Regions from separate parts of the Streptomyces sp. NPDC007164 genome, predicted to be linked through region 2. Evidence: riboswitches for the same ligand, from Rfam matches in the RefSeq annotation. Region 2 holds a riboswitch; each other region holds the start of a gene.
What was found. Region 2 has a riboswitch for cyclic di-AMP ahead of ABZ622_RS29235 (M23 family metallopeptidase). Riboswitches for the same ligand answer to the same signal wherever they lie in the genome.

Region 1 (8,890 bases), on a different contig from region 2:
GGAGGTCCGGGCGCTTCGCTTCGACGTGGTCGCCGGAGGACTCGCCGCGCAGCCGCCGGCCGATCCAGGGAACCAGGTACTCGCGCGCCCAGTGGATGTCGTCGCGCCGTACTTCGAGGGTGCCGCGCTGTGCCTGCGGGGGCCATTCCTGGTCGGGGTCGGCCGGTACGTCGATGCCGAGGACCTGGGCGGCGCGCAGCGCGACCCTGGTGTGTCCCTCGGGCGACAGATGGAGCCGGTCGTCGTCCCAGGCGCGCCGGTCCTGGACGGACCGCAGCGACCACAGGTCCAGGACCGGGCAGTCGTAGCGGTCGGCGATGGCCCGTACGTGGGCGGTGTAGGTGGCGATCTTGCCGCGCAGATGGCGCAGCACGGGTATGCCACGGGTGTCGAAGCCGGTGGTGACCATGACCGTGCCGACCGCGCCGGTCAGCTCGGCGACCGCGCGCTCGAAGCGCTCGGCCACGTCGTCGGGGTCGGTGCCCGGCCGGATGATGTCGTTGCCGCCCGCGCAGAAGCTCACCAGGTCGGGTGCGAGCTCCTTGGCGCGCGGCACCTGCTCCTCGACGATCTGGTCGAGGAGGCGTCCGCGTACGGCGAGATTGGCGTATCTGAAATTCCCGTGCGCGGAACCTTCCGTGCCGGTCGCCGCATCGGGGTCCGGGAGCTGGTCCGCGAGAAGTACCGCGAAACGGTCCGCCCAGCCGACGAAGGTCCCGTCCGGGCCGGGGTCGCCGACTCCCTCGGTGAAGCTGTCGCCGATCGCCGCGTACGACCCGATGACGCCCTGTCGGTTGTTGACGCCACGTTGGTTTTTTCTCGAATCGTCTGCCACAAACGCTTATCCTGCACCGCCGAATGTGACCTACGCGACCGTAATATGGGGTTGACGGGTGGTGAGATAGACCACCCGGTCAGTTTTTGGTAAAGGGGGAATAAGTGAAGGGGCGGTGCGCCGCCGCGCACCGCCCCTTCCGTATTGCTCAGATCATGCTTGGTGATTCAGCTGCCCGGCCGTTCGGCTCAGACGGAGATGCCGTGCGAGGCCAGGAAGGCGATCGGGTCGATGTCCGAGCCGTACGCCGGGCCCGTGCGGACCTCGAAGTGCAGGTGCGGGCCGGTGGCGTTGCCGGTGGCACCGGAGAGGCCGAGCTGCTGACCGGCACTCACGGCCTGACCCGCGGAGACGGAGATGGAGGACAGGTGGCCGTACTGCGAGTAGTGGCCGTCGGCGTGCTTGACGACGACCTGGTTGCCGTACGCGCCGCCCCAGCCGGCGGTGACGACGGTGCCGGAGGTGATGGACTTGACGCTGGTGCCGGTGGCGACGGGGAAGTCGATGCCGGTGTGGCTGCCGCTGGACCAGTTGGAGCCGGAGGCGCGGTAACCGGTGGTGTGGTTGCCCGGGACCGGGTGGACGTAGCCGGAGGCGCTGCTCTGGGCGGTGGCCGGAGCGGCGGCCGGGGCCTCGGTCTTCGGGGCGGACGAGGTCTTGGCCGGGGCCGACTTCTCGACGGCGGAGGGCGCCTTCGACGGGAGGGCCGAGCCGGTGCCGGCGCCGGTGGGCGCGGCGTTGCCGGACGCCTTGGAGCCGAGGGTCAGCTTCATGCCCGGGAAGATCAGGCCGGGGTTCTCGCCGACGACCTTGCGGTTGTCCTGGTACAGCTGCTGCCAGCCGCCCTTGATCCGGTGCTCGGCGGCGATCTTCGACAGGTAGTCGCCGGAGACGACGGAGTACGTCGTGGTGGCGGCCTGCTTCTGCGCGACCGGAGCGGCGTGCGTGGCGGCGGCCTGCGACGCGACGGCCGGGGCGGACTGCTCCGCGGCCTGGGCACCGGTGGCGCCGAGCAGCGGCAGGGCGACGACGGCACCGCCGGCGCTTGCCGCGACGACGCCACGGGCGATGGTGCTGAGCTTCGGACGACGGTGCTTACCCGATATGGGCATGACGTATTTCCTCTCCGGCGCCTGCGAGGTGAGCTGTCGGGTTCGGGCTGGAGATGCCCGGCCGCGCTGAGCGCGGCTTCACCCCGAGCCGGCCGGATTTCTCCGGCCGGCGGCTTACCTGGTTCCCCCGCTCCTGCCACGCGATGAGTGGATGTGAATTCCGGGCGGCGGCAGGATTCGGCGGTCCGTCCGGATTGCGGTGACCGTAAGCGAGTCGGGACGACGAGAACAAGCCATGGGTTCCACGCCGGAATCCGCGCCGGGAAATCGGCGCGGAATTCCGGTAACACTCCGTGGATTAAGGATCTTGGCATTCCGCCCCGCGCACGGATTACCCGACTCGCCCGTCGCAACACACCGTCACGGATATGATCCCGCTCACGAGGCGACCCTCATATCCCTTATGAGCAGGCCATGTTCGGACAAAAGCCCGCATTACGGACATATCTCGCCTATCGCCCGCGTCGGAGCCTCAGCACCCGTGCGTCGAGATCACCGCGAAGTCCGGTGTGCAGCCCCTGATGCAGCAGCGTCGAACCGTGGTGCACCGCCCCCGTGTCCAGGCAGGTGTAGATCGCCTCGGGGTCGAGCCCGCGCAGCCGCAGGGCCGGGGGCCACTCCCCGTACCGCTGCGCCTCCAGCCACATCAGGACCACGGCGTCGTCCCCGTGGACGTACTGGACCGCGCTGAGTCCGCCACGCGGTTCACGCAGCCGGTACAGCTCGCCCTGCTGCACGACGGGGCGGATCTCCTTGTAGAGCTCCACCCAGGTCCGGGCCTCGGCCAGCTCCTCCTCGCTCCATTCGGTGAGGTCCCCGCCGACCCCGAGCACTCCGGCCATCGCGCTCACGAACCGGAAGCGCAGCGAGCTGCGCCTGTCGTTGAGCTGGTGGTTCGGGCTGTCGGTGACCCAGGCGGCCATCACCCGGGCCGGGTGGAGGTGTCCGAAGCCCTCCTGAATGGCGAGCCGGTCGAGCGGGTCGGTGTTGTCGGAGGTCCACACCTGGTCGGTGCGGGACATGATCCCCAGGTCGACCCGGCCGCCGCCGCCCGAGCAGGACTCGAACGCGACCGTGGGGTGCGCGGCCCTGAGCCGGTCGATCAGCGCGTACAGACCCTCCACGTGCTCGACCCAGAGCTTCTGCGGGTACTCCTCGCCCGGCCAGCCCGCATCGGTGAAGCAGCGGTTGAAATCCCATTTCACATAGTCGATGGGCGTGCCGGAAAGCAGCGCGTCCAGCTGCTCCCAGAGATATGCCCGCACATCGGGACGGGCCAGATTGAGTACCAGCTGGTTGCGGTACTCCGTGCGCGCCCGCCCGGGGAAGTGCTGCACCCAGTCGGGATGGGCGCGATAGAGATCACTGTCGGCATTGACCATTTCCGGTTCGACCCAGATTCCGAACTGCATGCCGAGCCCGTGCACTTCGTCGGCGAGCGGCTTCAGCCCACCGGGGAAGCGGTCCGGATTCGGCGTCCAGTCGCCGAGCCCGGCCCGGTCGCTGGTCCGCTGCCCGAACCACGCGTCGTCCACGACGAACAGCTCGACGCCCATCGCGGCGGCCCGCTCGGCGAGGACCCGCTGCTGGTCCAGCGAAATGTCGAAGCCCGTCGCCTCCCAGGAGTTGTAGAGCACCGGCCGCGGGTTCTGCGCGTCCGGGATCACATGGGCCAGCTGCCAGGCGTGCCAGGCGCGGCTCGCACCGCCGAACCCCTGCCCGCTCCACAGCCCGGCGAAGACGGGTGTGGTGTACGACTCGCCCGGCGCCAGCCGGAGCAGTCCGGCGTCGTCGTACCCGGCGCCGCCGGTGATCTGCACGAGCCCGTCGGGCAGCCGCTGCACGGAGATCCGCCACGATCCGGACCAGCCGAGCGCGCAGCCGTACACCTCGCCGCTCTCCTCCGTCGCGGCGCCGTCGGCATCCAGTGCGACCCACGGCAGGAACTGGTGGCCGGTGTGGCCGCGCCTGCTGGAGATGACGCTCTCGCCGTGGAGCAGCTCCGCCCGTTCGAGCCGCGATTCCGCCGCCCAGCGCCCGTGCAGCCGGCTCAGCCGCCAGCCGTCGCGGGCCGGCAGCGACCAGGCGGCCGCGTCGGCGCGCAGCAGCTCCAGCGGCGGGCCGTCCGGTCCGGCGTGGGCGACGGTGGCCCAGCGCTCCACGACATCGGAGTCGTCGCGCATCCGGTAGTGCAGGATCAGGGCGAGCCGGTGCACGGAGTCGGTGAAGCCGATCCGCAGTTCGTCCCCATCCGCCTCGGCGGCGTCGAAGGCCCACTCGGTGCCGCGGACCTGCGGGGTCCGTACCGAGAGCGCCGGGCGGACGAACCTGGGGCCGCCCTCGACCGGATACTCCTCCCGGCCGTCGAGGTGGGACTCGAAGGCCCTGAAGTCCAGTTCCGGGGCCGCGGCCAGCGCCTCGGCCGCGGCGAGGGTGATCCTCGGCCCCCAGTGCAGATGGACCAGCTCGTCCTGCTCGGTCAGTCGCAGTGCGTAGCTGCTGCTCGCCCCGGTGAGCAGCCAGGCCCGGCCGGTGTTGCCCGTCTCGATCATCGCATCCCCACATTCCAACAGTTCCGCACATCATCGACCATCGACGGGGTATGGGCAACGGCCCGGCGAGGAATTCGCCGTGCGGATTCACCGCGGGAGAACCGGAGTTCGCCCGGGTATCGACAGGGAAAGGCCGAGATGATTGCCTGAGGAATCAATGTCGTATCGTCGCAGGAGTGGCCTTGCCTGCGACTCGCGCCGGCACCAGACACTCCAGGAGTCACCGTGACGCAGCAGCTGCCGCAGATCCCGTCGACGGAACCCGAGCTGGCGGGTGTCCGCAACTTCCGCGACGTGGGCGGGCTGCCCACCGCGGACGGGCGACGGGTGCGGCACGGGCGGCTCTTCCGCAGCGGTCACCTCGCGCACGCCACCGCCGAGGACGCCTCGTTCCTCGGCGGCCTCGGTCTGCACACGGTCTTCGACTTCCGCAACGCCGCCGACCGCAAGCTCGACGGGCTGGATGTGGAGCTGCCCGGCGTACGGAGTGTGAACATCCCGCTCTCCGACCCGGCGGACGGCTCGGAGTTCTGGCACATGGTCCGCAACGGCGACATCGAGCAGCTGCGCTCGATCCTCGGCGACGGCAAGGGCACCAACCGGATGATCGCCTCGTACCGCTCGATCATCCGGGACCGCACCGACGAGCACAGCCGGGTGCTGCACGCCCTGGCCGAGGACAGTGTTCCGGCCCTGATGCACTGTGCGGCGGGCAAGGACCGGGCCGGGCTGTCGATCGCGGTGTCGCTGCTCGCCGTCGGCGTCGAGCGCGAGGCCATCGAGGCCGACTACCTGAAGTCCAACGACGCCCACCGCCGCTACCGGGTGCAGCGCAGCGACACCTCGGCGGACGGCATGTCGGCCGAGGTGATGGAGCTGCTGAACCCGCTCTTCGGCGCCCATGCCGAGTTCCTCGCCGCGGCCTTCGCGACCATCGAGGAGACCTGGGGCAGCACGGACCGTTACTTCTCCGAGGGCCTCAAGCTCGCCCCCGAGACCCGGGACCGGCTGCGCGACCGGCTCCTGGACGAGGCTCGCTAGGCGCGGTCAGCCCTTGCCGGCCACCGCGAAGAGCAGGTAGAGGAAGGCCGCGAAGATGTGACCGGCGACGAGGTAGGCGAACAGCCTGATCACCACGCCGCGCGGAAACTTCCGCTCCTGGGCCTCGTAGTTCTTCTTCGATCCCAGCGGGTCGAAGTTCTCCGAATCGGACATGACGGTCCTCTCTGGCGACCGGTGGAACCGGTCTCAGCGACGGTGGATACCGCTGCCGAGGCACAGCTCGGCGGCGGGGCTCTGCATCAGGGTGTGGACGAAGAGCAGTTCGGCACCGTCGCGGTCGACGGCCGTGATCCGGTGCGGCGTGAGCGAGTCGAAGTGCGCGCTGTCGCCGGGGGCGAGGTCGTGCACGGTGTCCCCGAGCCAGACCCGGAGGTGCCCGGCGAGCACGTACAGCCACTCCTCACCGGGATGGACGCGCACGAGGTCGCCCTGGGCGCCGTGCGGGACGCGGACGCGGAGCGCCTGCATGGCCCGGCCGGAGCCGCCGGCCTGCCGGTACATCCAGCCGTCCGCCTCGGCCCCCTCGAACGTCCCGCCGCGGATGATCGCGTCACGTTCGGGGGGCGTCTCGCCGAGAAGTTCGGAGACCGTCGTACCGTAGATCCTGGCAAGACCGAGGAGCATCGGCAGCGAGGGCTGGCGACGTCCCGTTTCGAGCCGGGAGAGATGGGCGGGCGAGAGCCCCGCCCGCTGAGCGGCGGTCTCCAGGGTGAGACCACGGCTCCGGCGCAGATCGCGCAGGCGTGGCGCGATTCCGGGCAGCTCGTCGGCCGCCCCTCCGTCTGGAGGATTCATGTACCCATTGGGCCAGGAGCCTGCCTGAGAGGCAAATTTCTTGCCTCTCAGGCAAAACCCGCCGGCCGGCTGTTCTCCGGGATCAGCGGTTGGCGACCGCCTGCTTCACCAGTGTCCTGCCGAAGTCCCACATCAGTCCGCCGCCGCTGTGCGCGTCGTCCATCACCGCGGTGAACGCCGTGACGAACCGGTCGACGTCCGCCTCGTCGATCACCAGCGGCGGAATCAGCTTGATCACTTCCAGGTGGTCGCCCGAGACCTGGGTGAGGATGCGGTGCTTCTGGAGCAGCGGCACCACCACCATCTGCGCGAAGAGTCCCTTGCGGGCCGCCTGGAGCATGGTCCAGCGGCCGCGCAGCTTGAGGGACGACGGCCGGCCGAACTCGATGCCGATCATCAGCCCGCGCCCGCGCACCTCGTGCAGCAGCTCGTAGCGGTCGACCAGCGCGGTCAGCCGGTCGCGCAGCAGATCACCGGTGCGTCGCGCATGCGCGACGGTCTCCTCGTCCTCCATCACCGCGAGGACCGCGAGCCCGGCCGCCATCGCCTGGGCGTTGGAGCCGAAGCTCGCGGAGTGCACCAGGACCCGGTCCATCGACGAGTAGACGCGGCGGAAGATCCAGTCCTTGCCCAGGGTCGCCCCGACCGGCACATAGCCGCCGGAGAGGGCCTTGGCGACACAGACCAGATCGGGCTCGACGCCCTCCTCGTGCTGGTACGCGTAGAAGTCGCCGGTGCGGCCCAGTCCGGTCTGCACCTCGTCGGCGATGAGCAGGGCCTTGTGCTTGTGCAGCAGCTCCTGCGCCTCCCGCAGGAAGCCGGGCGGAGCCGCGTGGACGCCCTTGCCCTGGATCGGCTCGACGACCAGCGCCGCCACGTCGCCGCGCTTCAGCTCGCGCCGCAGGGCGTCGAGATCGCCGAGCGCGATGGCGGTGTCCGGCAGCAGGGGCGCGAAGCCGTCCCGGAAGCCGTCCTCGCCGTTGACCGAGAGGGAGCCGGTCGTCAGCCCGTGGAAGGCGTGGGCGCAGTAGAGGATCCTGGGCCGGCCGGTGGCGTAGCGGGCGAATTTCAGGGCCGTCTCGACCGCTTCGGTGCCGCTGTTGCCGAAGAAGACCCGGTCCAGGTGCGGGCTGTGCGCGAGCAGCCGCTCGGCCAGCAGTCCGGGCAGCGGCTGGCAGTCGAAGCGGGTCAGGTCGGCGAGCGAGGCGTCCAGCACGTCGTGCAGCGCCTTGCGTACGACGGGGTGGTGCCGGCCCAGGCCCATCACGCCGAATCCGGCGAGCATGTCGAGGTAGTCGTTGCCGTCCGCGTCCCAGAAGTGTGCGCCCTCGGCCCGTTCGTAGACCTTGTCGAAGCCGATGGTGCGGAGCATGCGGGGCAGCTGGTGATTGAGGTACCTGGTGTGCAGCTCGTAGCGTTCGGCGCCGCGCTCCGCGAGGAGCCGCGCCAGGTCGAAGCCCTTGGGCCCGTCGTCCTTCATGCCCCGCTCTCCTCGGTCTTTGTCGCCGCCTCCTTGGCGGCCAGTACGGCACTGATCCGGCCGGCGATCTCGACCGGAGTGAGCCCGATGTCGGCCAGCACCTCGGCACGTTTGCCGTGCGCGAGGAACTGCTCGGGGATGCCGAAGGTACGCAGCGGTACGTCGACCCCGGCGTCCCGCAGCGCCTGCCCCACCGCCGAGCCGACGCCACCGGCCCGGCTGTTGTCCTCGACGACGGCGACCAGCCGGTGCCGGGCGGCAAGCGGGGGCAGTGCCTCGTCGACCGGCTTGACCCAGCGCGGGTCGACGACGGTGCAGCGGATCCCGGCCCCGGCCAGCAGATCGGCGGCCTTCAGACAGGCCGGGGCGAGCACGCCGACGGCCACGAGCAGCACATCGGCGTCCTCCGTCCGGTGCAGCACGTCCAAGGAGCCGATCCGGCCGACTGCCGGGACCGGCTCCCCCACCGACTCCTTGGGGAACCGGATCACGGTGGGTGCGTCGTCGACGTCGACGGCCTCGCGGAGCTGGGCCCGGAGCTGGTCGGCATCGCGCGGGGCGGCGATCCGCAGCCCGGGGACGACCTGGAGCAGGGACATGTCCCACATGCCGTTGTGCGAGGGCCCGTCGGGTCCGGTGACCCCGGCCCGGTCGAGGACGAAGGTCACCCCGCACCGGTGCAGCGCGACGTCCATCAGCAGCTGGTCGAAGGCCCGGTTGAGGAAGGTGGCGTAGACGGCGACGACCGGGTGCAGGCCGCCGGTGGCCAGTCCGGCCGCGGACACGGCGGCGTGCTGCTCGGCGATGCCCACGTCCCAGACCCGGTCGGGGAAGGCCTCGGCGAACTTCGTCAGCCCCACGGGATGCAGCATCGCCGCCGTGATCGCCACGACGTCGGGCCGCTCCGCGCCGATCCTGGCGATCTCGTCGCCGAACACCGACGTCCAGGAAGGTCCGCCGGCCGGGGCGAGCGGTGCGCAGGTCAGCGGGTCCATCGCGCCGACGGTGTGGAAGCGGTCGGCCTCGTCCAGGAGCGCGGGCGGGTAGCCTCGGC
Region 2 (10,827 bases):
AAACAGTCATATCACCGCATATCTGCGCCCGCTCGTTGATCGGCGGCCGCCCGCCGACACCGCTGCGCCGGGGTGGGCGCGGAGTACCGTGGAGATGTCGAGGGAGGCTCGGGCCTCCAGGAGGCGGGGTCGCCTCGTGTACATGAAGCGGTGCGGGACACCGTGCGGCAAGCGGCGTGAGCAGGCGTACGCAGGGACGCTCACGAGGGCGACGCATGCGCAGGGCAGATGAGTCCGCCCGGAGCCCGGTCGGGGCGGTCGGCCGTGTCACCGTGCCGATTCCGCCCGACGGTCCGGGCGAAGTCCTGGTGGCCGTACGGGGCGGGTCCGAGGCCTACACCGCATGGTCGGCGACGTCGATCGACAGGGACGCGCGCGTCGTTGTCGTCGACACGGTCTCGGCGCGCGGCGTGATCGTGGAACGCCTGCCGTCCTGAGCCGCCAAGCAATCCGTACCCGACGGAAGCAGTGTCGTACGGCAGGAGTCTTCCCATGTTCTTCTGGCACGTTCCCGCCCCCAACGAGGCGATGCTCATCTCCGGTTCCAAGGGGCAGACGCTGGACACCCAGTTCCGGATCGTCACCGGGCACGGCAGTTTCGTGCTGCCGGTGAAGCAGAAGGCGCGCATGCTCTCCCTGGCGCTGCGCGAGGCGGAGATCACCGAGGACTGCGTGACGCAGCAGGGCATCCGCCTCAACGTCCGGGCCGTGGCCGTCTTCAAGGTCGGCGACGACGCCGTGTCCATCGCCAATGCGGCCCGCCGCTTCCTGACCGAGCAGGAACAGATGGAGGAGCTCGTCGGGCGGATCTTCGCCGGGCATCTGCGTTCCATCGTCGGCGGACTGACCGTGGAGCAGATCATCCGCGAGCGCAACCGGGTCTCCCAGGAGGTCATCGCGGGCAGCCACGGTGAGATGGAGAAGCTCGGCATCGTCGTGGACGCCCTCCAGATCCAGGAGATCGACGACGCCACCGGCTACATCAAGAACCTCGCGGCCCCGCACGCCGCCGCGGTCGCCAGCCAGGCCCGGATCGCCGAGGCCAAGGCCGACCAGGAGGCCAGCCAGCGCGAGCAGCAGGCCGCCGCGCTCAAGGCGGAGTACGAACGCGACACCGCGATCAAACGGGCCGGCTTCCTCGCCGAGACCGAGCAGTACAACGCCCGCGCCGCGCAGGCCGGGCCGCTCGCCCAGGCCAGGGCCTCGCACGAGGTCATCGAGGAGCAGACCGCACTCGCCGAGCGGCAGGCCGCGCTCGCCGCCCAACGGCTGGAGGCGGAGGTCCGGCGCCCGGCGGACGCCGAGGCGTACCGGCAGCGCACCCTGGCGGAGGCGGCCCGTGACCGGGTCAAGTTCGAGGCCGACGGCAACGCGTACACCGAGCGGGCCCTCGCCCAGGCGCAGGCCGACGCCAACAGCGTGCGCGCCGCGTCGCTGCGTGACGGCAACCAGGAGCTCATCGCGGCCAACCGCATCGTGGAGAACCTGCCCGCGCTGGCCGACGCGGCCGCCCGGGGCATGTCCGGCGCCGACCTCACCGTCCTCAACGGCACCAACGGCGTCAACGAGATGGCGGCGGGTGTCGTCAGCCAGGGGCTGGCGATCCTCCACTCGCTGCAACGCGGTGCGAACCCGGTGAAGCAGTCGGCCGTCCACGGGAAGGCCGATTCCATGCCCCGCATCTCCGAGACGAACCAGTCCTGACGCGGCTCGGTGCGGGTGGATCGGGGGCGGGCGGACCGAGTGGTCAAAAGGGCGCCCGGGATGGCGTAGAGTTGCATTCAACGACGCGGGGTGGAGCAGCTCGGTAGCTCGCTGGGCTCATAACCCAGAGGTCGCAGGTTCAAATCCTGTCCCCGCTACTGAAGGATTCAGGCCCGGCACGCACACAGCGTGCCGGGCCTGAATTCGTTTCGCCGCATGGCGTGCGAGCCGCGGCGTACATGTCCCTCCTCGTGTCCCCCGTTTCCCTCCCCCCGTTTCCCTCCCCCCGTTTCCCTCCTCCGTGTCCCTCCATCGGCCGACGAGGAGTCGCCGCTTCGTTCCGGTCCGGCGAGCCTGGGGGTGGGGCGCGGTACCGTCCGCAGCCGCGCGCGTACCGGGCAGGAGACCACAGGTGTGGAAGCGGGAGAAGCGGCGCGGTAAGCACGCCGGGAGCGGTGCCCGCAGCCGGCGGTTCGTACGCGCGCTGCCTCCCCTGATGATCCTCGGCGGACTGCTGTTCGACGTCCTCACCCCGCCGACCTTCACCGCCATCCCGCTGTTCGTGGCCGCTCCGCTGATCGCCGCCCCGTTCTTCTCGCTGGCCAGCACCGTCCGCACCGGTATCGCCTCGATGCTGGCCGTCATCGTGCTGCGGCTGTACAGCAGCACGCTGCCCGAGGCCGTGCCGCTGATCGAACTGCTGACCCTGGCCACCGTCTCGGTCCTCGCGGTCGTGATCAACGGGGTCGTGCGGCGCGGGAACGAGCAGTTGGCCTCCGCGCGGTTCATCGCGGAGACCGCCATGCGCGCGGTGCTGCCGCAGCCGGCCGACCGGACCGGCGGACTGCAGGTCGCGGCGCGGTACGAGGCGGCGCAGGCGGACGAGTTCGTCGGCGGTGACCTGTTCGCCGTCTCGGACACCCCGTGGGGGGTGCGGCTGGTGGTCGGGGACGTGCGGGGGAAGGGGCTCGACGCCGTGGAGACGGTGGCGGTGGTCATCGGGGCGTTCCGCGAGGCCGCCGAGCAGGAAGCCTCACTGGAGGGGGTGGCGGGGCGGCTGGAGCGGGCGCTGGCCCGGGAGGAGGCGCGGCGGGGTGGGCTCGACGTGCTCGAAGGGTTCATCACGGCCGTGCTGGCCGAGATCCCGTCCGGGCTGTCCCGGGTGCGGATCGTCAACCGGGGTCACCCCGAGCCGATCCTGCTGCATCCGGACGGGGCGCTGGACGTGCTGAAGCCGTCGGTGCCCGCGCTGCCGCTGGGGATGGGCCTGGGGGCGTGGCCGGAGTGCACCGACGAGTGGGATCTGCCGGCCGGGACGACGCTGCTCCTCTACACGGATGGCCTTTCCGAGGCGCGGAACGCCGAGGGGGTCTTCTACGATCCGGCGGCCCGGCTGCGCGGGCGGATCTTCCCGGGGCCCGAAGAGCTGCTGTCGGCCCTGACCGATGACGTACGGCTGCACACGGGCGGCGGGTCGACCGACGACATGGCGCTGCTCGCGGTCGTACGTCCGGCGGAGGGGCAGCCGGACCGGCGAAGGACCGTGCCGATCGTCGGTGCCGAGGAGGCGTGATGGGGGCGCTGCCACCGTGTGTAATCGAAGGGCGTCGCTCCGCATAACGTTTGACGCAACGTCAGAAACAGGGTAGTGGCTGAGGGTCGGTCAACTCGTCCGATTCCACCCGCTTGTGTCCCGTAAAGTCCAGGCCAAAGAAGTGAACGATCAGTTGGAACAGCTTGGAATACGGCCCCGGTGTCTATTAACGTTCGATAACGCAGCGCGGTCGTCCCAGCCGTCGTCAGTGGCGGCACCGCGCGCGAGCGCCGAATTCCGCAAGGGAACCGGGGAACCACCTACATGGGGTGAATCGGACACCTGTGTCTCGTGAGAGGCAGAGGGGCCCGTAGGAGACCTTCCTGCTCCGAACCCGTCAGCTAACCCGGTAGGCGAGAAGGAAGGAAAGGAGTGCGCCCCCGTGGCGTCCAACAAGCCTGCCCCCGAGGCCCCGTCCCGGTTCGATTCCGACTACGGCACCGAGCCCGGCGGCGACTTCACCGGCAATTTCACGGGTGAGTTCACCAGTGAGCCCGACCGTGGCTGGGACGAGTGGAACCCCACCGAGGAGTCGGTCCGCCCGGTGCGCGGCAGGCACCGCGTCGCCAAGCAGCGCAACGGCCTCGCCCGCAGTTCCACGGTGCTGGGTGTCGGCGTCATAGCGGCGGTCGGCGCGGGTGGCATGGCCACCGCGCAGAGCAAGCCGCCGGTCTCCATCTCCGTGCCCGACTCGATCAAGAACAACCTCCCCGACGCCAAGTCCCTTCCGGGCGTGGGCGCTTTGTTCTCCGACGAGTCCGAGGCCGACAAGACCGAGGTCACGGCCGCCACCGCCCCGCTCACCACCGCCGGCATCACCACCGCCGAGGCCGAGCAGGGCACGACGGACGCGGGCGAGGCGCTCCGCGCCCGCATCCTCCAGCAGGCCGAGCAGCAGCAGGACGCCGCCGACGCCGAGGCCAAGGCGGCCGAGGAGAAGAAGGCCGCGGAGAAGGCTGCCGCCGAGGCCAAGAAGCAGCAGGACGAGGCCGAGGCCAAGGCCGCCGCCGAGAAGAAGAAGGCGGAGGAGGAGGCCAAGAAGAAGGCGGAGGCGCTGCGGCTGGCCAAGCTCGCCGCCAGCTACGCCATTCCGACCTCCTCGTACACGATCACCTCGACCTTCGGCGAAGCCGGCTCGATGTGGTCCTCCGGCCACCACACGGGCCTCGACTTCGCGGCCCCGACCGGCACCCCGATCAAGGCCATTCACGGCGGCACGGTCAAGTCGGCCGGCTGGTCCGGCGCGTACGGCTACCGCACGGTGCTTGAGCTCGACGACGGTACGGAGCTGTGGTTCTGCCACCAGTCCTCGATCGGCGTCAGCGTCGGCCAGAAGGTCAGCACCGGCGAGACCATCGGCCGGGTCGGCGCGACCGGCAACGTGACGGGACCGCACCTCCACCTGGAGGTCCACACCGCCGGCGGAACGGGCATCGACCCGATGGCCTGGCTCCGCGGTAAGGGCCTCAACCCCTGATCCGAGCCGGTTCGCCGGCCGCTGAACCCCGGCAGTCCTGACGCTCACCCCCCGACGTCAGGGCTGCCGGTCTGTTTGTGGGCGGTGGGAGGTGGGCGGGACGAGGAGCGGTGAGTTCCTCGAACAGCCGGCTCCGGGATGGGCCCACCGGAATAGCGGGCCTAGCAGAATCCGTTGTTTCACCTATGACTTCTCTTCGTAAGCTGGGCCCTTCCGACCTCCAGGTCTTCCCGCTCGCTCTCGGCGGCAACGTCTTCGGCTGGACCGCCGACGAGGCGCAGTCGTTCGCCGTTCTGGACGCGTACGCCGCGGGGGGCGGCAACTTCGTCGACACCGCCGACGGGTACTCGGCCTGGATTCCGGGCAACGAGGGCGGCGAGTCCGAGACCGTCATCGGCAAGTGGCTCGCCGCACGCGGCAACCGCTCCGACATCGTCGTCGCCACGAAGGTCAGTACCCACCCCCGGTACAAGGGGCTCGCTCCCGCCAACATCAAGGCCGCGGCCGAGGAGTCGCTGCGCCGGCTCGGCACCGACCACATCGATCTGTACTACACGCATTTCGACGACGAGACCGTGCCGGTCGAGGACATCATCACCGCCCTGGACCAGCTGGTGAAGGAGGGCAAGGTCCGGGAGATCGCCGCCTCCAACATCGGCCCCGAGCGGCTCCGGGCCTCCCTGGACTTCTCGGAGCGCGAGGGCCTGGCCCGCTACGTCGCCCTCCAGCCGCACTACAACCTGGTCTCCCGCGACACCTACGAGGGCGAGCTCCAGGACACGGCGGCCCGTGCCGGGCTCGGCGTCGTGCCCTACTTCGCGCTGGCCTCCGGCTTCCTCACCGGAAAGTACCGTCCGGGCACCTCGGTGGAGAGCGCGCGGGCGGAGGGCGCCCGGCAGCACCTGGAGTCGGAGCGGGGACAGAAGGTCTTGGCCGCGCTGGACAAGGTCGCCAGGGAGCGCGACGCGGAGATCGCGACCGTCGCGCTGGCCTGGCTCGCATCCCGGCCGACCGTGGTCGCGCCGATCGCCTCGGCCCGTACGGTCGAGCAGCTGCCCGCGCTGCTGGCCGTCGCGGACCTCACGCTGACCGAGCAGGAGCTGGCCGAACTCACCGAGGCATCCGCCTGATTCGCCCGCCCGGCGGGGTCTGCCCGATCCGTCGGGCAGGCCTCAGCGCGGTGGCTGCTGCGGCATCAGATAAGGGTTGTAGCCGGGGTTGTAGCCGGGGCCGGGGCCGGGGGATTGGGGATGCGCCCCCGCTTGGGCGGGGCCGTTGCCGTATGCGCCGTACTGCGTGTGCGGAGTGAACTGCTGGGCGTACGGGAGCGGCGGCAGACGGTGGGGGCGCAGGAGCCCCGTCGCCTGCGCCGCGTACGTCAGGGCGGGGGCGGCCACCTCCCTGCGCTGCCAGAGGTGGTGCAGCAGCTCCAGCTCGCGTCCGGCGAAGTCCGGGTCGGCCGTTCCGCGGCGGGCCCGGAGGCGCAGTGCGGCCAGCGAGGTCGCGAACGACTCGTACTCGGCGACGGCGCGGGCGGCCGCCTTCCCGTGGGCCTCCGCGGCCCGCGTCGCGGCCTTCGCCTGCGCCGCGGCCTGGGCAGAAGGACCGGGCACGGCTCCGGGCATGGCTCCTGGCATCGCTCCTGGCGCGGCTCCGGGCATGACTCCGGGCATCGCTCCGGGCATCGCCGCCGGTATGGACCCGGGCGCCCAGCCGGGCCCGTACGGGGTGTCCCAGCGGCCCCGGGCCGCGACGGCGTACTGGCGGCGTGCCGCGTCGCGGGCCAGGCCGCGGGCCCGCATCGAGGAGAGGGCGAGCGGTTCCGCCGGGCTCAGCCAGCCCGCCGCCGCGTAGGCGGGCAGCTCGGCGGCGAGGGTGCGCAGCTCCCGTCGGCGCGACCAGATCACCAGCCAGGTCACCAGGCCGAAGACCGGGACCATGAACACCGCGTACACGGCGTAGAAGCTGTACGGGCTGAAGACCGCCGACCCGTTCCACAGCGAGTGCATGCCCATGGCGAGGACGAGCCCCAGCAGCGGCAGCACGATGCGGCGGATCCGCCGGCGCCGGGCGCAGGCCGCGGCGAGCCCGAAGCCTATGCCGGTCAGCACGGTGAAGAGCGGGTGCGCGAACGGCGACATCACCGCCCGTACGAAGAACGTCGCGGCCGTCACCGACACAACGCCTGAGTTACCGATCTGCTGGTCCTCGCCGAAGGCGTTGCCGAGGTAGAGGATGTTCTCGGTGAAGGCGAAGCCGCTCGCGGTGATGCCGGCGATCACGACGCCGTCGACGATCCCGTTGAACTCCCTTCTTCGGAACAGGAAGATCAGCAGGACCGCGGCGGCCTTGGCGCTCTCCTCGACGACCGGGGCTATGACCGTGGCGCCGAGGGTGTCGGCGTTGGACGGGTCGGCGATGGTCGTGGCTATCCAGCGGGTCGCGAAGGAATTCGCCAGGATCGCTACCAGGGCGGCGGCGAACGCACCCCAGGCGAAGGCGAACAGCACATTGCGCCAGGGGCCCGGATCGACCCGGTCCAGCCAGCGGAACGCCGCCAGCAGGAGCGGGACGGGCAGCACGGCCAGGCCGAGGCCGACGAGGAACCCCTGAGTGCCCGTCTGGTCGCGGACCAGGGCCAGGATCGCCAGACCGCAGATCGCGAGCACCGTGAACACCGCCGCGACGCGGAAGGTCCGGCTGCGCCACACCACGCCCACGCGGCGCGGCCGGTAATGCCAGTGCCTGCGCTCCGGCACGGCAGCCAGGATCTCGCCGACCCGCTGCTCCTCAAGGAGCGGGACGGCGGGCTGTGACTGCCGCTGCTGGACAGACCCGTCGGACACCACGCAATGACCCTAACCAGCAGCACTGACTCCTGACCATGGGGCGCCCACCGGCCGCCCGGCTCGCGGGCATCGCCCACCGGCCCGGCCGCTCCACGAGTCCGGCCGCTCCACCATCCCGGCCCTTCCACCGGTCCGGCCCTCACCGTCCCGGCCCCACCACCGTCCCGGCACGCACCGCACCGGCACGCCCCGGGCCCCACGCCGGTCTCAGCGGCGGGCGAAGAGCAGGTCGTGCACGACGTGGCCCTTGTCCAGGCCCTGTCCCTCGAAGCGGGTCAGCGGCCGGAACGCGGGCCGGGGCGCGTAGCCGCCGTCCGCCTGCGTGTTCTCGAAGAGGGGGTGCGCGCTCAGCACTTCCAGCATCTGCTCGGCGTACGGCTCCCAGTCGGTCGCGCAGTGGATCACCGCGCCCGGCTTCAGCCGCTGCGCCACCAGATCGAGGAACTCCGGCTGGATCAGCCGCCGCTTGTGATGGCGCTTCTTGGGCCATGGGTCGGGGAAGTACACCCGCAGCCCGTCCAGCGAGTCCGGCTTGAGCATCTCGCGCAGCAGGATGATCGCGTCGCCGTTGGCCACCCGGATGTTCGACAGGCCGTTGCGGTCAGCGAGGCCGAGCAGATTGCCCTGGCCAGGGGTGTGCACATCGACGGCGAGGATGCCCGTGCCCGGGTCGTCGGCGGCCATCTGCGCGGTGGCCTCACCCATCCCGAAGCCGATCTCCAGCACGGTCGGCAGCCCGTCGAACAGCTCGGGCAGGTCGAGGACGCGCTGCCCGTCGATGTCCAGGCCCCACTTCGGCCAGAGCCGCAGCAGGGCGTCCTCCTGGCCGGGCGTGACGCGGCTGCGGCGCGGCTGGAAACTGCGGATCCGGCGCTCGTGGTGCGAGCCGGCCGGATCGACGGCGGGCCCGCCCGGGAAGCGCGGCTCCTGGCGCAGCCTGCGCTGCCGCTCGAAGGAGGCGGCGCGCAGATCGTCCGGAATCCCGGCAGCGGACGAGGAGGGGCGCTCGGAGGAGCTCTCGGGGGAGTCGCCGGAGAGGCCTTCGGAGGGGTTCATGGGCTCAGACACAATGCCCCGATTCTACGGCGGGCGGTCTCCACCCCGTCTCCCGTGCCCGGAGCAGCGCCCTGCGTGCCACCTCCCGCCCGATGGGCAGCGAGGCCGTCGCGGCGGGCGACGGCGCGTTCAGCACGTGGACGGTGTGCGGGGCCTCGCGGATGAGGAAATCGTCCACCAGAGTGCCGTCCCGCAGCACCGCCTGGGCCCTGACCCCGGCCGGGGCCGGTCTCAGGTCGGCCTCCGTCACCTCCGGCAGCAGCCGCCGCACGGCCTGGGTGAACGCGTGCTTCGACAGCGAACGGTGCACCTCGCCCGCCCCGTACCGCCAGTGTCTGCGCGCTGTCCGCCAGGTGCCGGGCCACGCCAGGGTGTCCGCCAGCTCGCGCGGGCGCACGACCGGCCAGCCGTACCCCTCGCGGGCCAGCGCGAGCACCGCGTTCGGACCGACGTGGACGCCGCCGTCATGGCCCCGGGTCAGATGGACCCCGAGGAACGGGAACGCCGGATCGGGCACCGGATAGACCAGGCCGCGCACCAGCTCCGGCCGAGCCAGCTCGTAGTACTCGCCCCGGAAGGGCACGATCCGCATGCCCGGGTCGTCGCCCGCGAGCCGGGCCACCCGGTCGCAGTGCAGCCCCGCGCAATTGACCAGCACCCGGGCCCGCACCACCGTGCCGTCCGCGGTGCGCACCGCCACACCCCAGGGGCGCCGGTCTATCGCGGTGACCTCCGCCCCGTAACGGATCATTCCGCCGGCCTCGCTCACCTCGGCGGCGAACCGGGCCGCGACCGCGCCGAAGTCGCACACCCCGGTCGATCCGACCCGGATCGCGGCGAGGCCGCGCACCCGGGGTTCGTACTCCGTGATCTGGGCGGGGCCCAGCTCGCGCACCGGCAGCCCGTGCTGCCGGCCGCGCTGGACCAGGGCGTGCAGCCGGGGCAGCTCGGACCGCTCGGTCGCGACGATCAGCTTGCCGGTCACCGCGTGGGCGATGCCGTGCTCGGCGCAGAAGTCGACCATCTCGGCGGCGCCGCGCACCGCGTAGCGGGCCTTGAGCGAGCCGGGGCGGTAGTAGATGCCGCTGTGGATCACTCCGCTGTTGCGCCCGGTCTGATGCCGGGCCGGGCCCCACTCCTTCTCCAGGACCGTCACCCGGGTGCCCGGCGCGGTGCGCGTGATCGCATACGCCGTCGACAGGCCGACGATCCCGCCGCCGATCACCAGCACATCGCAGTCGTACGCCGCGCGCGTCATCATCACGCCACCTCCCACCCCGATAGTGCACTGACCCACTGACAACGCACTCAAACCAGCGAGGCCCAGCGTGGCGCCGAATCTTTACGGCCCGTGGCACACCCGCGTCCGCACGGATGCCGTCCGGATGCCGTCCAGATGCCACGCGGATGCCGTCCGGATGCCGTGACGACACCGCGCGTATGCCTGCCGCCGTCCGCCCGCAGTCCGTCCGTCCGTCCGCCGTCGTGCGCCGGTCGGCCCGCGTGGCCCGACCGGCCCGATCAGGCCGGCTAGGCGGGGGCCACCAGGAGCGGCCGGGCCCGTTCGCGGAGCTCGGCGACGCGGGGCTCGTGGCCGTACGGTTCGAGCCGGTGCAGCAGATCACGTACGTACTCGGTGGTCCGCGCCGAGGAGATGCGGCCCGCCACCTCCACCGCCCGGGTGCCCGCGGCGCAGGCCGCGTCGAGATTGCCCGACTCCAGCTCGGCGACCGCCGACACCACGAGCCGCAGCCCGTGCGAGCGGACGAACTCCTCGGTGGGCCTGGAGAGCGCCTGTTCGGTGAAGCGCCGCACCTGCCGGGGCGCCTTCAGATCGAGGTGGCACTCGGCGGCGTCGGCAGCGAACCTGTCGTACGAGTAGAAGCCCAGCCAGGACGGGTCCGCGTCGCCGCCCCTGGAGCGCTCCAGCCAGCCCTCGGCGGCCTTCAGCGCGGATCCCGCGGCGGACGCGTCGTTCGCCTTGGCATGGGCACGCGCCTCCACCAGGCGGAAGAAGCTCATGGTGCGGGCCGTGGCGAGGCCCCGGTTGCGCTCCACGGCGGCCTGTGCGAGGTCGACCCCCTCGTCGGCGAAGCCGCGGTACGTCGCCTGGAGCGACATGGACGCGAGCACATAGCCGCCCAGGG
Region 3 (10,827 bases), on a different contig from region 2:
ACGACGAGCCCGCGACCCTCGCCGAGGCGGTCAAGCGCGCCGCCGCCGAGGTCGAGGACAAGCACGGCGTTCCGCTGGAGGTCGTCGTCGTCGGCGACTGCCCGCTGGACGAGAAGCTGGCCGCACAGATGCAGGCCGCGCGCGAGGCGATGGTCAACGCCGCCAAGTACGGTGGCGAGGGCGGCGCCGTGCAGGTCTACGCGGAGGTCGAGGGCCGCACGGTCTTCGTCTCGGTGCGCGACCGGGGCCCGGGATTCGACCTGGACTCCGTACCGGGGGACAGAATGGGCGTACGAGAATCGATCATCGGCCGGATGCAGCGCAACGGCGGCACGGCGCGGCTGCGTTCGGTGCCCGGTGGGGGCACGGAAGTCGAGCTGGAGATGGAGAGGGCGAGCGATGACCAAGACCACTGAGGCGACCGGGGGCCCGGAGCGCCGGGTACGGGTCGTGCTCGTCGACGACCACCGGATGTTCCGCACCGGCGTCCAGGCCGAGATCGGCCGCACCGAGGAGACCGGCGTCGAGGTGGTCGGCGAGGCCGCCGACGTCGACCAGGCGGTCACCGTCATCACGGCGACCCGCCCCGAGGTCGTCCTCCTCGATGTGCACCTGCCCGGCGGCGGCGGCGTCGAGGTGCTGCGCCGCTGCGCCCCGCTGATGGGGGCCGTCGAGAACCCGGTGCGGTTCCTGGCACTGTCCGTTTCGGACGCCGCCGAGGACGTCATCGGTGTCATCCGCGGCGGCGCCCGCGGCTATGTCACCAAGACCATCACCGGCACCGACCTGGTCGACTCGGTCTTCCGGGTCCAGGACGGCGACGCGGTGTTCTCGCCCCGGCTGGCCGGCTTCGTCCTCGACGCCTTCGCCTCCACGGACGCGCCGCCGGTCGACGAGGACCTGGACCGCCTCACCCAGCGCGAACGCGAGGTGCTGCGGCTGATCGCCCGCGGCTACGCCTACAAGGAGATCGCCAAGCAGCTGTTCATCTCGGTGAAGACGGTCGAGTCGCACGTCTCGGCGGTGCTGCGCAAGCTCCAGCTCTCCAACCGCCACGAGCTGACCCGGTGGGCCACCGCGCGACGGCTGGTCTGAGCCGGCGGGCGGGCGCGCTCAGGCAGGGTCGAGCGAGATGTTCAGCTTCTCGCCGACCCTGCGGTAGCCGATCGCCGCGTAGATCCGCTCCACATCGGCGTCGCCCGGCTCCAGCCACACCACCCGGCAGCCGCGCCCGAAGGCGGTCGCGGTGAGGTGGGCGGAGAGCGCGGCACCGATGCCGCGGCGGCGGTAGGCGTCGGCCACGGCGAGACCGGCCAGTTCGGTGAGGCCGTCGACGGGGACCGAGCAGCCGCCCGCGCCCACCGGTACGCCGTCGATCGTGGCGAGGGCCGCGACCCCGCCGCCGGCGGCCGCGGTGCGCAGCCATTCCGCCTCGCCGCCCTCGGGCTCACCGGTCCCGCCGTAGCCGTGGTGCTGGACGAGCGCGGCGGCGTCGAACTCCGCGGCGGTGGCCGGTTCGGCGATCGCGAGGGACTCCACCGGCTTCGGCGTCAGCAGTTCGTCCGGTGCGCAGGCCATGACCGGGGCCCGGTTCTCCACGGTGAACCCGGCGGCGAGCAGCGCGGGTTCGACCGCGGGCGCCGAGCCGGGGAGGAACTCCAGCCGGGGCAGCCGGTCGTGCTCGCGGAACGCCGCGACCAGCGCGTCGAGATCGGCCGGCGTCGGCTCCGCGTCCTGGTCGGGTATCGCATAATTGGCGTACTTGATGGACCAGTTGGGGTTGTAGCGCACCGTGAAGGGCCCGACCCGGAGGTGGTCGGGGGAACGCAGCGCGAGCGTACGGGCATGGGTCTGGACATCGGCGTCCATGGGCATACGGGGTTGTCCTCCGGCCGGTTGGGCGATGGTGGGCCGGTCCTGGGGTGGTCCGGCCCGAAGGCGGTTGCTCCGACAGCGGGTCGACCCGACGACGGTTGGCCCGACGACGGGTTGATCCGGATCGGAGACGGGAGCCTATGCCACCCGGGTGGCCCCGGCGAAGGGCATTTGGTCGATCGGCGCGATCCGCACCGGCGACCCGGTGCGCGGGGCGTGGATCATCTGGCCGTTGCCGATGTACAGCCCGACATGGCTGATGCCGGAGTAGAAGAACACCAGGTCTCCCGGCGCGAGTTCGGAGCGCGAGACGCGCCGGCCGGCGTTGATCTGGGTGTACGTGGTCCGGGGGAGCGAGACCCCGGCGGCGCGCCAGGCGGCCTGGGTGAGCCCGGAGCAGTCGAACGAGGAGGGGCCGGTGGCGCCCCAGACGTACGGCTTGCCGAGTGCCCCGTACGCGAAGGCGACGGCCTCGGCGGCGCGGGCGTTCGGCGCCCGGACGGCGCCGCGCGCGGTGCTCCGGCCGGCGCGGCCGGCCAAGGGCGTGCCGTCGGCCGGACCGTGGTCGGTGTTCTCGTAGGCGGTGCGCTCGGGCGGGGTCAGCCGTTCGAGCAGCCGCTGCGCGTCGGCGAGCTTGGTGGTGATCGTCGCCCGGTGCTTCTTCAGCTCGGCCCGGCGGGAGGTCAGCGCGGCCAGCTCACCCTTGGCCTGCGAGCGCAGCGTGGCGATCCGGGCGACCTGCCGCCGGACGTTGTCGAGCGCGGCGGCCTGGCGGTCGCCGATCCGGTCCGCGTACGACGCCCGCTCCAGGTACTGGTCCGGGTCGGAGGAGAGCGCCAGCTGCACGGAGGTGGAGAGGCCGCCGGTGCGGTACTGCGCCGCGGCGAACGAGCCCAGCGCGTCGCGCGCGGTGTTGAGGCGCTCGGTCCTGCGGGCGGCCTCGTCGCGCAGGCCGTCGAGGGCGTCCTCGGCGGCGTCCGCCTTCTCCTTCGCGCCGTTGTACCGCTCGGTGGCGACCTCCGCGTCGTGGTACAGCCGGTCCACCTCGGCCTTGACCTGGGCGGGGGTGCGCTGCGGATCGGCGTGCGCCGGGCCGGGCAGTACGGCGGCGGTGGCGGCCCCGGTGAGGGCGAGGGTCGCCGCGGTGCGGGCAGCAGGGCCGGTGTACAAGCGCTGCTTGGGTTTTCGATGCGCTGCCACGAGGGCGTGCGTCCTTCCTGACGACTGCCCGCCGGGGGCTACCGGCGGGCCCGCCACAACTCTCGGCGGGGCGGCCGGTGCGCCGTCCGCGTTCGGAGCGGAGGTGAGCCGGTCGCCAGTCAGCGACGCTAATCCCGGGGCACGGGCAGGAGTCGTAATGACGCTTATTGTCTGAATTTGGCGTGGCGATGTCATCGAGTGACCGGAAAAATTGCACCAGAGTAAGGCAATTGGTGCAGACGCGAGTGAAGCGACCAGGAAGGTGCACCTGCCTGCCGAGGGGTGATATGGCCGGGGCTAGGCTGCGGCGTCATGGACGTACTCATTCATGTCTTCGTCGCCCTGCACATCATCGGGATCGCCTCCCTGCTGGGCGGTTTCCTGACCCAGATGAAGGCGATGGGCGCGGGCACGGCCCGGTTCGTCCCGGCGATGCTGCACGGCGCGCTGACCATGCTGGTCACCGGTGTCGCACTGGTCGGGCTCAACGAGGCCGACGGCAACCACGTCAACAACATCAAGATCGGCGTCAAGCTGCTGGTCCTGGTCGTCGTCCTCGCGCTCGTCTACATCAAGCGGGACGAGGAGAAGGTCGACAAGGGCGCCTTCGCGGCGGTGGGCGGGCTGACGCTCCTCAACATCTTCATCGCCACGCTCTGGACCTGATCCCGCCCGCGCCGCGCCGCCCCGGTGCTGGGGCGGCGCGACGCGTCGGGGCCCGCTACGCCGGGCGCACGCTGCCGTAGATCGGCATGTAGTAGATCGACTCCTCGCGCACGTTCGCCCCGGGCTTCGGGGCGTGGATCATCATCCCGTCGCCCTTGTAGATGCCGACGTGGCTGATGTCGTCGTAGAAGAAGACGAGGTCCCCCGGCCGCAGGTCCGCCGTGGCGACCCGGGTGCCGGTCTTGACCTGGTCCCACGTGGTGCGCGGGAGGTCGACCCCCGCCGCCTTCCAGGCGGCCTGGGTGAGCCCGGAGCAGTCGTACGATGCCGGGCCCGTCGCGCCCCAGACGTACGGCTTGCCGATCTGGGCCCTGGCGAAGGCGAGGACCTTCTCCGCCTTGGTGGTGGCGCTGCTGTCCGAGCCGGTCCCGGACCCGGTGCCCGTACCGCTGCCGCCCCCCGACTCCTTCGCGGCCTCCTCGGCCCTGCGGTCCGCCTCGGCCTTCGCGGCGGCCTGCTGCTTCGCCAGCTCCCGCGCCTTGCGCTTCGCCTCCGCCTCCTTCTTGCGCTCGATCTCCGCGAGCCGCGCCTTCTCCTCGGCGGTCAGCTTCGACAGCAGCGTGCGCGCCTCGCCCAGCTTCTTCTGGACGTCCTGCTTGCTGGTGCGCAGCGTGTTCTGTGTCGTCGTCAGCGTCTCCAGGCTCCGCACCGCCTCGGAGCGCTTCTTCGCCGCCTTGGCCTGCTGCGTACGGAAGTCCGTGATCGCCGTCTGCTGCCGGCTGGTCATCCGGTCCATCAGCTGGCTCTGGTCGAAGTACGACTGCGGGTCGTCGACCAGGAAGAACGTGGCGCTCGGTGCGACGGAGCCGTTGCGGTACTGCGCGGCCGCGTAGGTGCCGAGCGTCCTGCGGGCGTCGTTGAGCCTGTCGGCGCGCTTCGCGACGTCGTCCAGCAGGGCGTCGACCTTGGCGCGCTGGGTGGCGGAGGCTTCCTTCGCCCGGTTGTACTGCTGGGTCGCGGTGCCCGCCTGCCGGTAGAGGTCGTCGACCTTCTTCTGTACGTCCTCGACGCCGGGCTTCGGACCGGGCGCGGCCACCGCGCTCTGCGTGGAGAACAGGGTCACGGACGCGAGGGCCGCGGTGGTGAGCCCGACGGCCGGTGCGGTGGTGCGCACCCGGGGGCGCGGTTTGCGATGGGATGCCAAGACCGGCATCTCCTTCCGTGGACCGCCTACCGGGTTAGCTGTCGGGTTCGGGCGGAACGGAAGGCTGCCCTACGGTCCGAGTGGGGGATAAGGACCGATTCACCCCGGTACTGCGTCTGGGTCCCCGGTTCCGAACTCCCGCGAGGGCAGCCCGGATTCGGCGGGGGAGCCCGCTCGGCGTGGTTCGCCTCAAGGGGGTACGGGCCGCCCGGTCGAGCACGCTAGCCAACCCATGGTGCCGCTGTGAAGGTTGATGCTCGATATGTCCGATACATTTTCGTGACCTTGCCGGAGCGGGGTGCTGAGGGCCGGATTCCCTCACGGGGAGTGGGTGCCCGCTCTCTTTGTGTGCCGTCGGTCGTGTGCGGTTCGTCATGCGGCCCACGGCTGTCGGTGCGGCGGCCTAGACTCGACAAGCGATGAGCAGCCTCTTTGACGACAGTTTCCTGGCCGGCCTCCAGCACTCGGAGGAAGAGCCCCCGCCGCCCCCCGAGGACTCCGTACCCGAAGCGGTGCCGGAGGACCTCTTCGCGGGCGTGTTCGACGGGCCCCCGCCGCCCAGGGAGGCCTACTACCGCGACGGCGCGCACCGCCCGGTCATCGACTCCGCGGCGCTCCTCGACGGGCTGAACACCGAGCAGCGCGCCGCCGTCGTCCACGCGGGCTCCCCGCTGCTCATCGTCGCCGGGGCCGGCTCGGGCAAGACCCGGGTGCTGACCCACCGGATCGCCCACCTGCTCGCGGAGCGCGGGGTGCACCCCGGCCAGATCCTGGCGATCACCTTCACCAACAAGGCCGCGGGCGAGATGAAGGAGCGCGTCGAGCAGCTCGTCGGACCGCGCGCCAACGCCATGTGGGTCATGACCTTCCACAGCGCGTGCGTACGCATCCTGCGCCGCGAGTCGAAGCGGCTCGGCTTCACCTCGTCGTTCTCGATCTACGACGCCGCCGACTCCAAGCGGCTGATGGCCCTGGTCTGCCGCGATCTCGACCTGGACCCGAAGCGCTTCCCGCCGAAGTCGTTCACCGCCAAGGTCTCCAACCTGAAGAACGAGCTGATCGACGAGGAGACCTTCGCCGGCCAGGCCGCGGACGGCTTCGAGAAGACCCTCGCCCAGGCCTACGCGATGTACCAGTCCCGGCTGCGCGAGGCCAACGCGCTGGACTTCGACGACATCATCATGACGACGGTCCACCTGCTCCAGGCGTTCCCGGACGTCGCCGAGCACTACCGCCGCCGCTTCCGGCACGTCCTGGTCGACGAGTACCAGGACACCAACCACGCCCAGTACACCCTCGTACGCGAGCTGGTCGGCCCGGCGGGCGAGGGCGACGCCCCGGCCGAGCTGTGCGTCGTGGGTGACGCGGACCAGTCGATCTACGCCTTCCGCGGCGCGACCATCCGCAACATCCTCCAGTTCGAGGAGGACTACCCGAACGCGACCACGATCCTGCTGGAGCAGAACTACCGCTCCACGCAGACGATCCTGTCCGCCGCCAACGCGGTCATCGAGCGCAACGAGAGCCGCCGCCCCAAGAACCTCTGGACCAACGCCGGCACGGGCGCCCGGATCACCGGCTATGTCGCCGACACCGAGCACGACGAGGCGCAGTTCGTCGCCGACGAGATCGACCGGCTCACCGACGCGGGCGACGCCAAGGCCGGTGACGTCGCGATCTTCTACCGTACGAACGCGCAGTCCCGCGTCTTCGAGGAGATCTTCATCCGCGTCGGCCTGCCCTACAAGGTCGTCGGCGGCGTGCGCTTCTACGAGCGCAAGGAGGTCCGGGACATCCTGGCCTACCTGCGCGTCCTCGCCAACCCCGAGGACACCGTCCCGCTGCGCCGCATCCTCAACGTGCCCAAGCGCGGCATCGGCGATCGCGCCGAGGCGATGATCGACGCGCTGTCCATGCGCGAGAAGATCACCTTCCCGCAGGCGCTGCGCCGGGTCGACGAGGCGTACGGCATGGCGGCCCGGTCGGCCAACGCCGTCAAGCGGTTCAACACGCTGATGGAGGAGCTGCGCACGATCGTCGAGTCGGGCGCGGGCCCGGCGGTGGTCCTGGAGGCCGTCCTGGAGCGCACCGGCTACCTCGCCGAGCTCCAGGCGTCCACCGACCCGCAGGACGAGACCCGGATCGAGAACCTTCAGGAACTGGCCGCCGTGGCCCTCGAATTCGAGCAGGAGCAGGGCGCGGCTGGCGAGGACGGCGAGAACGGCGCGGACACCGGCACCGGCACCGCCGTCGGTACCGGCGCGGGGACGGGCACGCTCGCGGAGTTCCTGGAGAAGGTCGCGCTCGTCGCCGACTCCGACCAGATCCCCGACGAGGACGAGGACGGCTCCGGCGTCATCACGCTGATGACGCTGCACACCGCGAAGGGCCTCGAATTCCCGGTCGTCTTCCTGACCGGCATGGAGGACGGCGTCTTCCCGCACATGCGGGCGCTGGGGCAGGTGAAGGAGCTGGAGGAGGAGCGGCGGCTCGCCTACGTCGGCATCACCCGGGCCCGCGAGCGGCTCTACCTGACCCGGGCGGCGATGCGCAGCGCGTGGGGACAGCCCTCGTACAACCCGCCGTCGCGGTTCCTGGAGGAGATCCCGGACCAGCACCTGGAGTGGAAGCGGAAGGGGCCGATGGCGGCACCGGCCGGACCGACGTCGGGGATCACCTCGTCGCTGTCCGCCTCGCGTTCGCGCTCCGGACCCTCGGGCTTCGCGACCCGGCGGACCTCGGACAAGCCGACGATCGCGCTGGCCGTGGGAGACCGGGTCACGCACGACCAGTTCGGGCTCGGCACGGTCACGGCGGTCGAGGGCGTCGGCGACCAGGCGAAGGCCACGGTCGACTTCGGGGACGAGCGCCCGAAGAAGCTGCTGCTGCGGTACGCGCCGGTCGAGAAGCTGTAGCCGGGGCGAGAGCGGGTGGGCGGGGGCCACAGCCCCCGCCTGTCGCTCGGCTCGGCTCAGATCGGGGCGGGCCAGGTCGGCTCGGGTCGTCTCAGGCCAAGTCGGCTCGGGTCAGGTCGGCTCGGGTCAGGTCGGCTCGGGTCAGGTCGGGTTGACGCCGTGACTGCGGAGCCAGGGCAGCGGGTCCACTGCCGCTCCGCCCCCGGGCCGTACCTCGAAGTGCAGGTGCGGACCGGTCGAGTTCCCGGTGTCGCCGGAGTACGCGATGACGTCACCGGCCTTGACCGGGCCCGAACGGATCTTGGTGCCGCTGAGGTGGCAGTACCAGGTCTCGGTCCCGTCGGCCATGGTGACGATGGCCATGTTCCCGTAGGCGCTGTTCAGCTGGGTGCGCACGGTGCCGTCCGTCGCGGCCATCACGGGCGTGCCCTCGAAGACGGGGAAGTCGATGCCCGTGTGCACGGACATCCAGTTGACGCCCGCCTGGCCGAAGTACGCGCTGAGGCCGTGCCGCTTGACCGGCATGACGAACTTGGGGCGCAGGGCCTCCTTGCGGGCGGCCTCTTCCACGCGCTTCTTCTTCTCGGCGGCCTGCCGCTCCCGCAGGTCGATGCGCTCCTGGGTGCGGCTGGCGCGGTCGGCGAAGTTCTCCGCGTCGGCGCTGAGGTTGGCGAGCTGGGTGTCCAGCTTGTTGTTGGCCACACCCGCCTTGACGGAGCCGGGGTCGGACGCCGCCATCGTGGTCTTGCTGTCGTCCTTCTTGTCCTCGCCGCCCAGCCCGCCGACGGAGGCCGCGGCGATGCCGGCCACGCTCATCACGCAGGCGGAGGGAATGGCGACGGTGAGGAGCGCGGAACGCTTCGCGGGGGAACGCCGCCGACTGCGGCCGGTGCCGCCGCCGCGGGTGGCGGAGCGGCCGAGAGGGCGGTGCGGGCCGGGCACGGCGTCCGCGATGTCCATGGCGTCAGTGGCGTCCATGGCGTCCATGGCGTCGGTGGTGACTGCGACGCCCGCGTCATGCGCGTCGTCCGCTGCGCCGTCCACGCTGTTGGCGAGGTAAGGCTCGTAGGGGTCGTACGAGAGGGCCGGGTCGGCGTAGGTCTCGCGTGCTTCGGGCACCTGGTGAGCCGCGGGCGCCTCGGGTGCTTCGTGTGCCGGCTGCGCCTCGTAGGACAGCTGTGCGGTTTCCGTGGTTTGCGCGATTTGCTGATCGTGCTCGGGCGTGGCGCCGGTGTTCCAGGCGGTGGCGTCGTACGCGCCGGAGTCGTAGACGGCCGTTCCGCCGGTGGCCCACTGGTCGTTCGTGTGCCAGCTGCCGGTGCCCCACTGGCCCGTGGTGTCCGGGGCGCCGCCCTGCGCCGGGATGCCGGCGAACGTGGCGGTGGCGGTCGCTTCCGTGCCGTAGTCGGTCACGGGCGTCCAGGTGGCCGTGGTCTCGTACGTCTGCGCCGCCTCGTACTGCTGCTGGGGCTGCGCGGTGTACGGGGCGTAGGCGTCGTACGAGGCGGTCGGGTGTGCGCCGGTGTCCCACTGGGTGGAGTCGTACTGGCCGCTGTACCCGGACTGCCCGGCGCCGTAGCCGCTGCCGTACGCGCCGTCCTGACCACCGGGGAGCGATCCGAAGAGCGGGTCGCTGTCGAAGCTGCCGGTCGCATCACTGTCGTATCCGGCGTACCCGGCGTGGGGGTGCTGGTCGTTCACCAACTTCTCTCTCGCCTCGGCAGCAGGACCTGTGCTCTGGGGTCCGGTGGGGGGATCCCAGGGGGAGCAGTGGCCGCGACTGTACCCGGCGGTACGTGACGCCGACAATCTTCGGCGGGCCTGGGCGGCTCAGGAAACGGGCAATCGGCCGTCTTTCGACGGACTGCTCACACAGCCTTGGCCTTATGTTCGAAACGCGTTCTATTTGTGGGGTCTCCGGACGCACCGCCGGTCCGTTCGGCTCCGCCGGTCCGTTCGGCTCCGCCGATTCACGCGGCTCCTGCCGTTCCGTTCGCCTCGGCCGCCGGTTCGCGGGACTCCAGCGCCTGCCGGACGGCGGCGGCGACGGCCGGGTGCACCGGCAGCGCGAGATGACCGATCCCGGTGACGCGTACGTTCTGCGCGTCGAGATCCGGATGGTCGATGCAGGCCGCCTCGGCCGGGACGATCACCCGGTCGAGCTCGCTCCAGAAGCTCACGAACCGGGTGCGGCAGCCGGGCGCGGGCCTGCGCAGCTCCTCGATCGGTGCGGATCCCGTACGCATCTGCCGCACGATGGGGTGCGCACTCGCCAGCGGGGCCACGGCCGTGCCCCCGTGGGGTGTGCCGAGGGTGATCAGCGTGCGCACCCGCTGGTCACCGCCGAGCCGCTGCACGTAGTAGCGGGCGATCAGACCGCCCAGGCTGTGCCCGACGATGTCGACCTCGTGGTGTCCGGTGCGGGCGCAGATCTCCTCTACATGCCGCCCGAGCAGCTCGGCCGCCGTCCGGATGTCGCAGGTCAGCGGTGAGTAGTTGAGCGACTCCAGATGGCGCCAGCCGTGCCGGGCGAGGGAGCGGCGCAGCAGGACGAAGACCGAACGGTTGTCGATGAAGCCGTGCAGCAGGACGACCGGGGGGTGCTCGTCACCCTCGGCGGGGAGGACGGGGGTCCCGGCCGGGGCGGTGGCGTCGGGGGGTGCGGTGTGCGGGGCGGACGGGAGGGGCGTGGTCCGTCGTTCCCCCGTGACGCCGGTGGGACACGTGCTGGTGGGGTACATGCCGGTGGGGTACAGGAGCACATGCCCGGCGAGCACCGCCAGCTCCAGTGCGGTGGCCTTCAGCAGCGCGGATGGCAGCAGGGCGGATGGCAGCAGCGCGGATGGCAGCAGGGTGGCAGGGCGTGGGCAGGGCCGGCGCAGCAGCGGGGTAAGAAAAGGCAGGTCCATCATGGCCGACCTCCTGCTCCGGCAAGCGGGGGAGGCGGCTCCGGCCCCGGATGCCCTC

Region 1: linked by a shared signal. The riboswitch ahead of ABZ622_RS41025 (LysM peptidoglycan-binding domain-containing M23 family metallopeptidase) and the one ahead of ABZ622_RS29235 (M23 family metallopeptidase) in region 2 are both predicted to bind cyclic di-AMP.
Region 3: linked by a shared signal. The riboswitch ahead of ABZ622_RS01240 (NlpC/P60 family protein) and the one ahead of ABZ622_RS29235 (M23 family metallopeptidase) in region 2 are both predicted to bind cyclic di-AMP.

What each region holds. Positions count from the first base shown of each region.
Region 1 covers NZ_JBEYFB010000098.1:103-8,992, forward strand. Annotated here, with positions in the region: gene ABZ622_RS41020 (SGNH/GDSL hydrolase family protein) at 1-835, opposite strand, end outside; gene ABZ622_RS41025 (LysM peptidoglycan-binding domain-containing M23 family metallopeptidase) at 1,024-1,947, opposite strand; cyclic di-AMP (ydaO/yuaA leader) riboswitch at 1,951-2,107, opposite strand; gene ABZ622_RS41030 (alpha-galactosidase) at 2,400-4,499, opposite strand; gene ABZ622_RS41035 (tyrosine-protein phosphatase) at 4,725-5,540, shown strand; gene ABZ622_RS41040 (DUF6126 family protein) at 5,547-5,714, opposite strand; gene ABZ622_RS41045 (XRE family transcriptional regulator) at 5,748-6,356, opposite strand; gene ABZ622_RS41050 (aspartate aminotransferase family protein) at 6,439-7,836, opposite strand; gene dxs (1-deoxy-D-xylulose-5-phosphate synthase) at 7,833-8,890, opposite strand, start outside.
Region 2 covers NZ_JBEYFB010000030.1:18,121-28,947, reverse strand. Annotated here, with positions in the region: gene ABZ622_RS29255 (hypothetical protein) at 216-437, shown strand; gene ABZ622_RS29250 (SPFH domain-containing protein) at 493-1,704, shown strand; tRNA gene ABZ622_RS29245 (tRNA-Met) at 1,789-1,862, shown strand; gene ABZ622_RS29240 (PP2C family protein-serine/threonine phosphatase) at 2,117-3,277, shown strand; cyclic di-AMP (ydaO/yuaA leader) riboswitch at 3,517-3,669, shown strand; gene ABZ622_RS29235 (M23 family metallopeptidase) at 3,681-4,775, shown strand; gene ABZ622_RS29230 (aldo/keto reductase) at 4,961-5,905, shown strand; gene ABZ622_RS29225 (PrsW family glutamic-type intramembrane protease) at 5,948-7,621, opposite strand; gene trmB (tRNA (guanosine(46)-N7)-methyltransferase TrmB) at 7,832-8,680, opposite strand; gene lhgO (L-2-hydroxyglutarate oxidase) at 8,685-9,941, opposite strand; gene ABZ622_RS29210 (sporulation protein) at 10,211-10,827, opposite strand, start outside.
Region 3 covers NZ_JBEYFB010000001.1:298,010-308,836, reverse strand. Annotated here, with positions in the region: gene ABZ622_RS01265 (PspC domain-containing protein) at 1-416, shown strand, start outside; gene ABZ622_RS01260 (response regulator transcription factor) at 400-1,095, shown strand; gene ABZ622_RS01255 (GNAT family N-acetyltransferase) at 1,114-1,875, opposite strand; gene ABZ622_RS01250 (NlpC/P60 family protein) at 2,014-3,075, opposite strand; gene ABZ622_RS01245 (hypothetical protein) at 3,388-3,741, shown strand; gene ABZ622_RS01240 (NlpC/P60 family protein) at 3,797-4,945, opposite strand; cyclic di-AMP (ydaO/yuaA leader) riboswitch at 4,953-5,118, opposite strand; gene pcrA (DNA helicase PcrA) at 5,365-7,860, shown strand; gene ABZ622_RS01230 (M23 family metallopeptidase) at 8,002-9,561, opposite strand; gene ABZ622_RS01225 (alpha/beta fold hydrolase) at 9,831-10,772, opposite strand.